Regions from separate parts of the Paenibacillus sp. J53TS2 genome, predicted to be linked through region 2. Evidence: riboswitches for the same ligand, from Rfam matches in the RefSeq annotation. Region 2 holds a riboswitch; the other holds the start of a gene.
The links. A riboswitch is a leader RNA that binds a small molecule or an ion and turns the genes downstream of it on or off. The one in region 2 is predicted to bind S-adenosylmethionine.

Region 1 (5,170 bases), on a different contig from region 2:
TGATTGAATATTCCCACCGTGCCGTCAGCGGGGCGGCTGGATTGGTCTCTTTGGCGGCGTTTGTCGCCTTTTGGTTGTATCGGAAGAACCGTAAAGACCTCCAGATCTATTCCCTGCTTGCGCTCATCTTCGTTATGGTACAGGCCGTTATGGGAGCGATGGCGGTGATCTATCCTACGTCGTCTGCCGTCATGGCGCTGCATTTTGGGTTCTCGTTGATCGCCTTCGCGAGCTCGATCATGCTGGTGCTGGGCGTTCGCCAGGAGGAGCGCGGACAAGTTAATGCACAGTCTTCTGACTATGCACCTTCGGCTCGGGTTTCTAAGGCGTTCCGTAATCTGACCTGGATAGCGACCGGCTACACCTATATCGTTGTCTATATCGGCGCGTATGTCAGCCATACGGACTCGGCCGGCGGTTGCAGCGGTTGGCCGCTGTGCAACGGGCAACTCGTTCCCGAACTGTCCGGGGGGGAAGGCATCGCCTTTCTGCACCGGGTTGCGGCCGCTTTGCTGCTGGTCGTAATAGCCACGGTAGGTCACTTTGCCTTCCGCAAGCATCCCGGTCTGCCGGAAATCCGCAAGCTGGGTGTCGCCGCAACGCTGCTGGTGATCGTCCAGGTGTTCACCGGGGCCACCATTGTGCTGACCTTAAACAACTACGATGTTTATTTGTTCGCTTCGCTCGCGCACATTATCGTATTGGCCGCTTTATTCGGAGTCCTTTGCTATTTAAGCGTCCGGACTTGGCAGTTGAGCCGAACACCCGAGGTACAGGCGACGTCGGCCGGCAAGGCGGTTTGACAACGCGATTGTCATGAATCTGTAGAATGACGGACGCTCAAGCGGCTGCACGGATAAGGTATACTTTTGTCTATAAGCGAACGTTATGTGAGGAACGGACGACAATTCCGTCTTTTATAGGAGGACAACAAGATGAGTTACAAGAACCTGCGACAATGGATCGATGCGCTGCAAAAAGAAAACGACCTCGCCATCATCGACGTGCCGGTCGATCCCTATCTGGAGTTGGCCGAAATTCACCGGCGGGTCATTGATGACGGCGGCCCCGCTTTGCTGTTTACCAATGTCAAAGGAACGCCGTTCCCGGTGGCAACCAACCTGTTTGGAACACCTCGCCGGGTGGAAATGGCTTTTGGCCCTCGGCCCGAGATGCTTGCTAACCAACTGGTCGAGGCGATACATAAATTGCTGCCGCCAACGCCCAAAGCGATTTGGAATGAGCGGGGGCTGATTCGCGACGTTTTGAAGGTCGGTATGAAAACCGTGTCCAAGAACGAAGCCCCGATCCTCGAAGTCTGCCGGACGGAAACGCCTTTGAAGGATTTACCGAAAGTGACGAGCTGGCAGAAGGACGGGGGCCCGTTTATCACGCTGCCGCTCGTGTATACGGAAAATCCGCTGCAGCCGAAAGAAAATAACCTGGGGATGTACCGGATTCAGCTGTACGACGATCAGACGACCGGAGTGCACTGGCAGATCCAGAAAGGCGGAGGGTTCCACTACCACGAAGCCGAGAAACGCGGGGAGCCTTTGCCGGTTTCCGTATTCCTGGGCGGCCCGCCGGCCATGGTGGCCTCGGCTATTTCGCCGGTTCCCGAGCATTTGTCCGAGTTGCTGGTCGCTTCTTTCATCCTGGGCGAAAAGCTCCCGATGGCAGAGAATCCGCTGGGCGGCCACCGGATTCCGGCCGAGTCGGAATTCGCAATATCTGGGCTCGTACCGCCGCACGAACGCCGACTTGAAGGTCCGTTCGGCGATCATTTCGGCTATTATTCCTTGCAACATGAATTCCCGGTGCTGCACGTGAACCATATGTGGCATCGGAAGAACGCGATCTATCCGGCAACAATCGTCGGCAAACCGCGGCAAGAGGATTACTACCTAGGTGATTTTCTGCAAAAGCTGCTATCGCCAGCGTTCCCGATCGTGATGCCTAATGTTCGCTCCCTTTGGACGTACGCGGAGAGCGGATTCCATGCCTTGAGCTCGGCCGTGGTTCGCGAGAGTTACTCCCGCGAAGCCCTCGTATCGGCGTTCCGCATCCTGGGGGAGGGCCAGCTGTCGCTAACGAAATTCCTCATGCTGACGGACAAGCTGATCGACTTGGCGGATTTCCGCCTGCTGCTCAAGACGGTGTTGGAGCGTTTCGATCCGCGTACGGATCTGTTTATTCTCAACAACACGTCGCATGACACGCTGGATTATACCGGCCATAAACTGAATCATGGCAGCAAGGCGATATTGATCGGCGTTGGGGATCCTGTACGTGAGTTGCCGCGTGCGTATGACGAAGGCGAGATCGCCGAAATCCGTTCAATCCAAGTTTTTCATGACGGATGTCTTGTCGTTTCCGGTGCATCCTATGAGGACGAGCCGGAGCTTGCCGAACGGTTGCTTGGCCGTCTTCGCGAACGCGGGACTGCCTGGCCGTTTGTGGTACTGGTGGATAACGCCGAGGCAGCGGCCCACGATCAGACGGCGTTTCTATGGACAGTGTTTACACGGTTTAATCCGGCCAGCGATATTTACGCTGATTCCGAAATACGCCAACATCACCTGTCCTACGGTCTGCCGCTGGTTATCGATGCCCGCATGAAGCCGGGTTATCCGGATGAGCTGTTCCCGCAAGAGGACATCGTCTCCTTGGTGGATCAACGTTGGAAATCCTACTTTCTGTGAAACGGGGTATGCCTATGCTGCGAAGCTTGCTTGGCGAGCCGCCTCGGCAAAACGAGGGTCGGCTAGCTGAAACGATCGACGCGATGGTGCAAACGATCAAGCTGCTGCAAAAGGAAATCAAAGAGCATCAGGATCCTTCACACGATTTCCGCAAGCTGGAGATTTGGGTACACGGCTTGATCTCTTCGTTGGATGAACTCGAACAATCTTTGTTTGCCGCCGCCTTTTTCCGCAAAAAGGTGCGGACGGAATCCGTCGAGGACATGGATCCGGTTGAGCGGTCCGATTATGCGAGGTACGTCTATTTTTACAAGGACGGCTTCATCCGCGTATTCTCGGCGCTGGACAAGCTGGGAACGGTGCTCAACGAATTGTTCGATTTGAAAACCTCGAAGATAAAGATGCATTTCTCTTATTTTACCGTGCTGCGCCAGTTCGCTTATCTGAAGACCCATACCGAGCTTGGGAACCAGTTGATCGCCATTAAAGAGACCTACCGGGAAGCCCTGGGTGTTCTGCGCCGGCGGAGAAACACGGAGATTCATTACATGAACTCGGAGATGAAGGACGATCTGTGGCAGCGTCATCAGGCGTTGTTCGGGAAAGTCGCCCTGGAGGATCTGGATCAGCATATCCGCGAACTGGAACAGGGATACCGTATGGTTTGCGACACGTATTTCACGGTGTTTGACTACATTAATCAACGTTGGAAAAAAATAGCGGCGGTCTGATCGATCCGCCGTTCCTATTTTTTCTCTTTACAAAATGGGCAAAACTCATTATACTCATCAATAGTTTCAATTAACGACTCTACAATTTCATATTTTTCTTATCGAGAGAGGCGGAGGGAAAGGCCCGATGAAGCCCAGCAACCGATTCACCCGTGATGCGGAAGTTTGATTCCGCTGAAGTCATGGGACCGAATGTCATGGTGCTAATTCCTTCAAAACCAATGCGTTTGTGAGCAGATGGTTTTGGCAGATGAGAAGGCATTGTCTTTACGTAAAGAGAGCCCTTTGAATCTGTAGGGCTCTTTTCTGTTTTTTCATACGCCGGTCGATAATTGTCTATGCTAGGAACAGGAGGTTAGCCGATTGATCGAACTTAAAAAGATTACCAAAATATATGGCACCAAAAAAACGGCGACCACCGCGCTGTCCGGGTTGAACCTTAGCGTTCGCAAAGGCGAAATCTTCGGCGTTATCGGTCACTCCGGCGCCGGCAAAAGCACCTTAATCCGTTGTATCAATTTGCTGGAACGTCCGACCGAAGGCGAGGTGTGGGTCGGCGGGGTTGAGCTCACGAAGCTTGGCAAGCGGGAGCTTCAGCAGCAGCGCCGCAAAATCGGCATGATTTTTCAACATTTCAACCTACTCTCCTCGGCGACCGTATACGATAATATCGCATTTCCGCTTGCGCTGATCGGAACGCCGAAGGCGGCGATTGCGGAGAAAGTAAACGAGCTGCTTACCTTGGTCGGATTGGAGGAGCATCGTCATAAGTTTCCGGCGCAGCTGTCCGGCGGTCAGAAGCAGCGGGTTGGAATCGCCCGAGCGCTGGCCAGCGACCCCGACGTATTGCTGTGCGACGAAGCCACCTCGGCGCTGGATCCGCAGACGACGGACTCCATCCTGAAGCTGCTGCTTGACATCAACAAGCGATTCCAATTGACGATTCTGCTGATCACGCATGAAATGCACGTCATCCAGAGCATCTGCGATCGGGTGGCGGTCATTCACGAAGGCGGCATCGTGGAGCAAGGTCCGGTAACGGAAGTGTTCCTGAAACCGAAGCACATGGTGACCCGGGAGTTCATTCACCGGGAGGCGGCGGGGGAAGAAGGCGTGAGACTGGCGGCTTCCGTACCGCATCCGGAGTGGTCCAGGCTGGTGAAAATCACGTTCCTGGGCGCGAAAACTTATGAATCGGTGTTGTCCCAGGTCGTGCGGGAAACTGGCGTCAACTTCGCCATCCTGCAAGGAACGATCTCCACGATCAAGGATACTCCGTATGGTCAACTGACCGTATCGTTCGAAGGCGAAGACGACCAGGTAGAGCGCACGCTGTCGCTCTTGCAGGAACGCGATCTTGACGTGGAGGTGATCGAGTAATGAGAGGACTGGACCTCGGAGCCATTGATTGGTCGGAGATGGGCACAGCTACGCTGGATACCTTGCAGATGATGGGGTATGCAACCTTGTTCACCTTCGTGATCGGGCTCCCGCTCGGGGTATTGCTGTTCACTTTCTCGCGTTCCCAATCCTTGGTATTAGGATGGGTTTACCGGTTGATTTCGCTGATCGTGAACGTTCTTCGCTCGGTACCGTTCATCATTCTGATCGTCGCCTTGATTCCGGTCACGCGGACCCTCATGGGCGTATCCACCGGCGTGGAAGGCACGATTCCGCCGCTGGTGATCGGGGCAGCCCCGTTCTTCGCGCGTCTGGTGGAAACGGCGCTGCGCGAGG
Region 2 (5,170 bases):
AAGATACTCCTTCGTAGCTGAAATTTTAAGGAGGCGACAGGTTGATGCGAATCGTATTTTTAAACAGTTTGGAGAAGAAGGATAGCGGGGCCATGATCCAGGGGGCGCAGGTGTGGATTGGAGAGGAGGAAGGCGTTTGGCGGATGGGCTGGAATGAGCTGTTGGCTGACGGCCAGAGTGAAGATCTGTGGTATGAAGGGTCATCCTGGTCGGAGATGCTGCATGTTTATCGCCATCGATTAGCCGCTAAGCTGGGCGAGGGATTTCGCCCCGTGATGGAAGGCATTTGGGATGAGAAGGAAGGGGTGACCGGGCGCGGCATGGCGGCGCAGAAGCTGTTTTGCTATAGCGAGTTAAACGGTAACGAGCCGGTTTACAACGAATTGACGGCATGGCGCCGGAAGAAAGCTTCAGCGGAACGCAAAGCGCCTTATCTGATTGCCAGCAACCGATTGTTGCGGATGATCAGCGTATTTTTGCCGCAAACGGCGGATGAACTGCTGCAGTTGCCGGGCGTCGGGGAGAACAAAGCCGGCGAATACGGAGCTGAGCTGCTCGAAATCACGAAAGCGGTGGAGCGAAAGCGGACGTTCCCGCTGGATTGGGTCGAGCAGGAGATTGATGGCGAGGTATTCCGTACCTGGCTGTATAAACAGAAGGAAGTCAAATACCGGGCCGAGATGGAGAAGTTCAGCATCCGACGGGCTGCGCTGCAGGCGTTGGCGGAAGGGCTAAAGGTGGAGGATATTTGCATGCGAACGGGCATTGAGCGGCGGGATGCGGTCGAGTTACTGGAGAATTTGGAGAAGGAAGGCTACAACACCGATGATTTGGTGAGTGCAGAGCTGGAAGAGATGTCTGAAGCTGAGCAACAGGCCGTTTGGCATGCTTACGAAGAGCTGGGTGATGCACTCCTGAAGCCGGTCTTGCACAAAGTGTACGGGACCGAAGTCGCAGAAGGCAGCAGTCTCGATACGTTATATGAACGATTGCGCCTGATTCGCATCCGGTACCGCCGCCAGCGGGAGAGCGCTCGGCACGCGGGGTAAAACGGCGGAAACAGCAGTAACGCCAGTAACAGCAGTAAAAGTAGCTGGAACAGTAAGAACGGAGTATAGCAGTAGAGACGGTAAAGGCAGTAAAGGCAACTGCCTGAGGACCTACTCGAGCTTCAGCCGGAGGGTTGAGCCCTCCTTCGGCCGAATGAACTGTAAAAGTGCAGTTCGTTCGGCCGTTTTAGTCGCTAAAACACAAATGAACTGCAAAAATGCAGTTCATTTGTGGGGGATATAAGGAAAAATACATATTTATCCCGAAATCAACTGTACGTCCACTCATCCATCGAAAAAGGCCAACGAGGACTTATCGTCCAAGTTGGCCTCATGGTTCAAATGTGTACGTTCCTCTAAATCCAATCCCTTTTCCGGAATATATAAAACATCCCTAAACCCAAGGCAAGCATGATGCCGAGGACGATAAAGTAGCCGTACTGCGAATGCAGCTCCGGCATATGGTCGAAGTTCATACCGTAGATGCCGGTAATCAGAGTTAACGGGATGAAGATTGTTGTAATCGCGGTAAACACGCGCATGATTTCGTTGGCTCGGTTAGCGATGGCGGCCTGATAGGCCTCGCGTAAGTTGCCGACGAGTTCGCGGAACGTATCGAAGTTCTCGGAGATCTTCACGGCGTTTTCGTAAATGTCGCTGAAATATTTTTGCAACTGGTCGTCGATCAGCCGGAGGTCTTTCTTGTTCAGAATGTTGATGACTTCCTTCTGCGGCCCAAGCACTTTCTTCAGCCACAGGATTTCGCTTCGCAGCCCGATGATTTCGTTCAGATGCGAACGTTTGGTATGCATCAAGATATCTTCTTCCAGCTTCTCGATCTTTACTTCGATCCGGTCGCCGACGGTAAAGTAGTTATCGACCACCAGGTCGACCAGCAGGTACAGGAACCGGTCGGGCTCGCTGACCTCCTGTTCCCACAGAATCGGCTTCACGGCGCGAAGCTCGTTAATTTTTTGCTTAGTAACCGTAATGATATAATGCCGTCCCAAAAAGAGGTTTAACGCGCGCAGAAAAATTTCTTCATCATCATACCGAATGCTGTTCACCACGATAAAATAGTGGTTATCGTAGGTTTCGATCTTCGGACGTTGTTCTTCCTCGCTCAAGCAGTCTTCTACAGCCAGATCGTGCAGCGAAAATAAGGGCTGCAGCAGGGCGAGATCATCGACGTCGGCATCGATCCAGTAGAAGCCTTCTTCCGGAGCGGTGGTCGTCAGTTCCACATCTTCTACAGGGGTAAATACGCCGGCTTGGACATGACGAATTTTCATAAGCTTTCACTCCCTTTCCCCGGGCCTGCCGGCCTGGGATGCTCTTGGTTGAAGCATAGGAAAGGGACCAACCGTGGCTTGCCCGGAACGATGAAAAAGGCGTTTATGCAAACACCGGGAAAAGAAAGTGCCCTAAGCGTTCCGCAGGCATCCAGCGGGTCGGTTTCCTATGCGATTGGTATTCCTGGGTTGTCCTCTGCGGACTCGGGTCGCCTTCCATTCTCGGTTTCACCTCGCTATTTTCAGGTTGTTTGAACATTCGTCAAACCCTAGGGCCGTCTGGGCCTAAAGGCACTTGTCTAGTATAACGCCAGCGAATGAAATGTTTCAACCCAAAAGTATACTATGTGAGCCGGTTCAAAGCGGTCCATGAATATTCGTGTGATTTTTCTCTCAGGTTCTTGACGGAATGCCGCCAGATCCTTTAAAGTGAATGTCAAGGAGTAGGCGCGAAGCCGAGGTCCTTAACTAAACTAAATATAGCGAAATCTTATCAAGAGCAGGTGGAGGGACTAGCCCGATGATACCCGGCAACCGGCGATTTTCCTAAAAAATCGCAGCGGTGCTAATTCTTGCAGAACTGTCAGCTTCGAACGCTGAGCGGCTTCTGAGAGATGAGAGAGGCGCATACCGGATACGTAATGACCTTTCTCCCCGTGAGAGAGGTCATTCTGTTTACATGGCCCCTCAAACGGATGTTGATTTCTTAATGACGCTACGATAAAAGGAGTGAAACCACATGCCGATTAAAGTACCGGATCATTTGCCGGCAAAGGATGTACTGGCCAGCGAAAACATCTTTGTTATGGATGAGAGCCGCGCTTATCATCAGGATATCCGTCCTTTGCGGATTGCCATTCTCAACCTGATGCCAACCAAAGAAACGACGGAATCGCAAATCCTTCGTTTACTTGGAAATACGCCGCTCCAGGTTGAAATCGTCCTGCTCCACCCCAGTTCCCACACCTCGAAGAATACGCCAGCTGAGCATTTGGAGATGTTCTACAAAACGTTCGACGAGATCCGGAACCGCCGCTTTGACGGCATGATCGTGACCGGAGCCCCCGTGGAACAGCTGGACTTCGAAGAAGTGAATTATTGGGAAGAGCTGAAGGAAATCTTCGAATGGACCAAAACCCATGTGACCTCGACCATGCATATCTGTTGGGGCTCGCAGGCAGGCTTATATTACCATTACGGGGTTCGTAAAGTACCGCTCGCGAAAAAATGCTTTGGCGTATTCTCCCACACGGTAAACGATCCGAAGGTGAAGCTTCTGCGAGGGTTTGATGAAGTGTTCCAGGTGCCGCATTCCCGCCATACCGACGTGGAGCGGTCGGACATCGATCGGGTGCCGGAGTTGCAAATTCTGGCGGAATCGGACGAAGCCGGAATTTATTTGGTGGCCACTCGGGATGGTAGACATATTTTCGTAACCGGCCATTCGGAATACGATCCGGAATCGTTGAAATGGGAATATGATCGAGATGTTGCCAAAGGCATGGAGATCGAGTTGCCGGTGAATTATTATCCGAATGACGATCCGACCCGAGCGCCGCGTTCTTCCTGGCGGGCCCATGCAAACTTATTATTTTCCAATTGGCTAAACTACTATGTGTATCAAGAAACGCCGTACGATATCGATCTAACGGCCGACTTTGTATATGAGATCTAAAGTGGAGGGGTTGCAGGTGGGGGAGCAGAACAAGGAATGGCGGATCGAGAGCAGACTGGCGCAAATCGGATCGATGGAGGAACCGGTTACGGGTGCGGTGAACTACCCGATTTATCAAGCAACGGCGTTTCGCCACCCGCGCCTTGGGCAAAGCACGGGGTTTGACTACGCTCGAACGAAGAGCCCTACCCGCAAAGTGCTGGAAGACGCGGCGGCCACCCTGGAATCCGGTGACGCGGGGTTTGCCTGTAGTTCTGGAATGGCGGCGCTGCAGACGGTGTTTACGTTGTTTTCGCAAGGGGATCACCTCATCGTGTCGTTGGATCTCTATGGGGGGACCTACCGTTTGCTGGAGCGGATCATGTCCAAATATGGCGTAACCGCTTCTTATGTCGATACGAATGATTTGGATGCACTGGAAAAGACCCGCCAAGTCAACACGAAAGCGGTGATCATCGAAACGCCAACCAATCCGTTGATGATGATCACCGATCTTGAGGCGGTATCGAAATGGGCGCGCACTCACGGGTTGCTAACGGTCGTAGATAATACGCTGATGACCCCGTATTTTCAGCGGCCGATCGAGCTTGGCGCGGATATCGTTGTGCACAGCGCGACGAAATATTTAGGTGGCCATAACGATGTCCTGGCCGGATTGATCGTAACTAAAGGGGAAGAACTGTCGCAGGAAATGGCGATCCTGCACAATTCGATTGGCGCGGTACTAAGCCCCTCCGATTCCTACCAATTGATGCGTGGAATGAAGACATTGGCGCTTCGGATGGAACGGCATGAAAGCAATGCACTCGCCATCGCGAAATTCCTGCAGTCGCATCCGCAGGTAGCGGAAGTGTTTCACCCGGGCTTGGAAGATCATCCGGGGTACGCGACGCAACGGAAGCAATCGAGCGGGAACACGGGGATTTTTGCCTTTAAGGTCACGGATGCCCGTTACGTGGAGCCGGTGCTGCGCCATCTGAACTTGATCGCGTTCGCTGAAAGTCTTGGCGGCGTGGAGTCGCTCATGACGTATCCGGCGGTCCAGACGCATGCGGACATTCCCGAGGAGATTCGAAAAGCGGTTGGCGTGGACGACCGGTTGCTGCGATTCTCTGTTGGTATCGAGCATGTTGATGATTTGATCGCCGACTTGA

Region 1: another riboswitch for S-adenosylmethionine. It lies ahead of KJS42_RS14575 (methionine ABC transporter ATP-binding protein); the one in region 2 lies ahead of metA (homoserine O-acetyltransferase MetA).

The regions. Positions count from the first base shown of each region.
Region 1 covers NZ_BOSK01000006.1:98,362-103,531, forward strand. Annotated here, with positions in the region: gene KJS42_RS14560 (COX15/CtaA family protein) at 1-803, shown strand, start outside; gene KJS42_RS14565 (UbiD family decarboxylase) at 936-2,702, shown strand; gene KJS42_RS14570 (Cthe_2314 family HEPN domain-containing protein) at 2,717-3,433, shown strand; SAM riboswitch class I at 3,529-3,690, shown strand; gene KJS42_RS14575 (methionine ABC transporter ATP-binding protein) at 3,797-4,813, shown strand; gene KJS42_RS14580 (methionine ABC transporter permease) at 4,813-5,170, shown strand, end outside.
Region 2 covers NZ_BOSK01000001.1:837,532-842,701, reverse strand. Annotated here, with positions in the region: gene KJS42_RS03990 (HRDC domain-containing protein) at 45-1,049, shown strand; gene corA (magnesium/cobalt transporter CorA) at 1,406-2,341, opposite strand; SAM riboswitch class I at 2,829-2,962, shown strand; gene metA (homoserine O-acetyltransferase MetA) at 3,081-4,016, shown strand; gene KJS42_RS03975 (aminotransferase class I/II-fold pyridoxal phosphate-dependent enzyme) at 4,033-5,170, shown strand, end outside.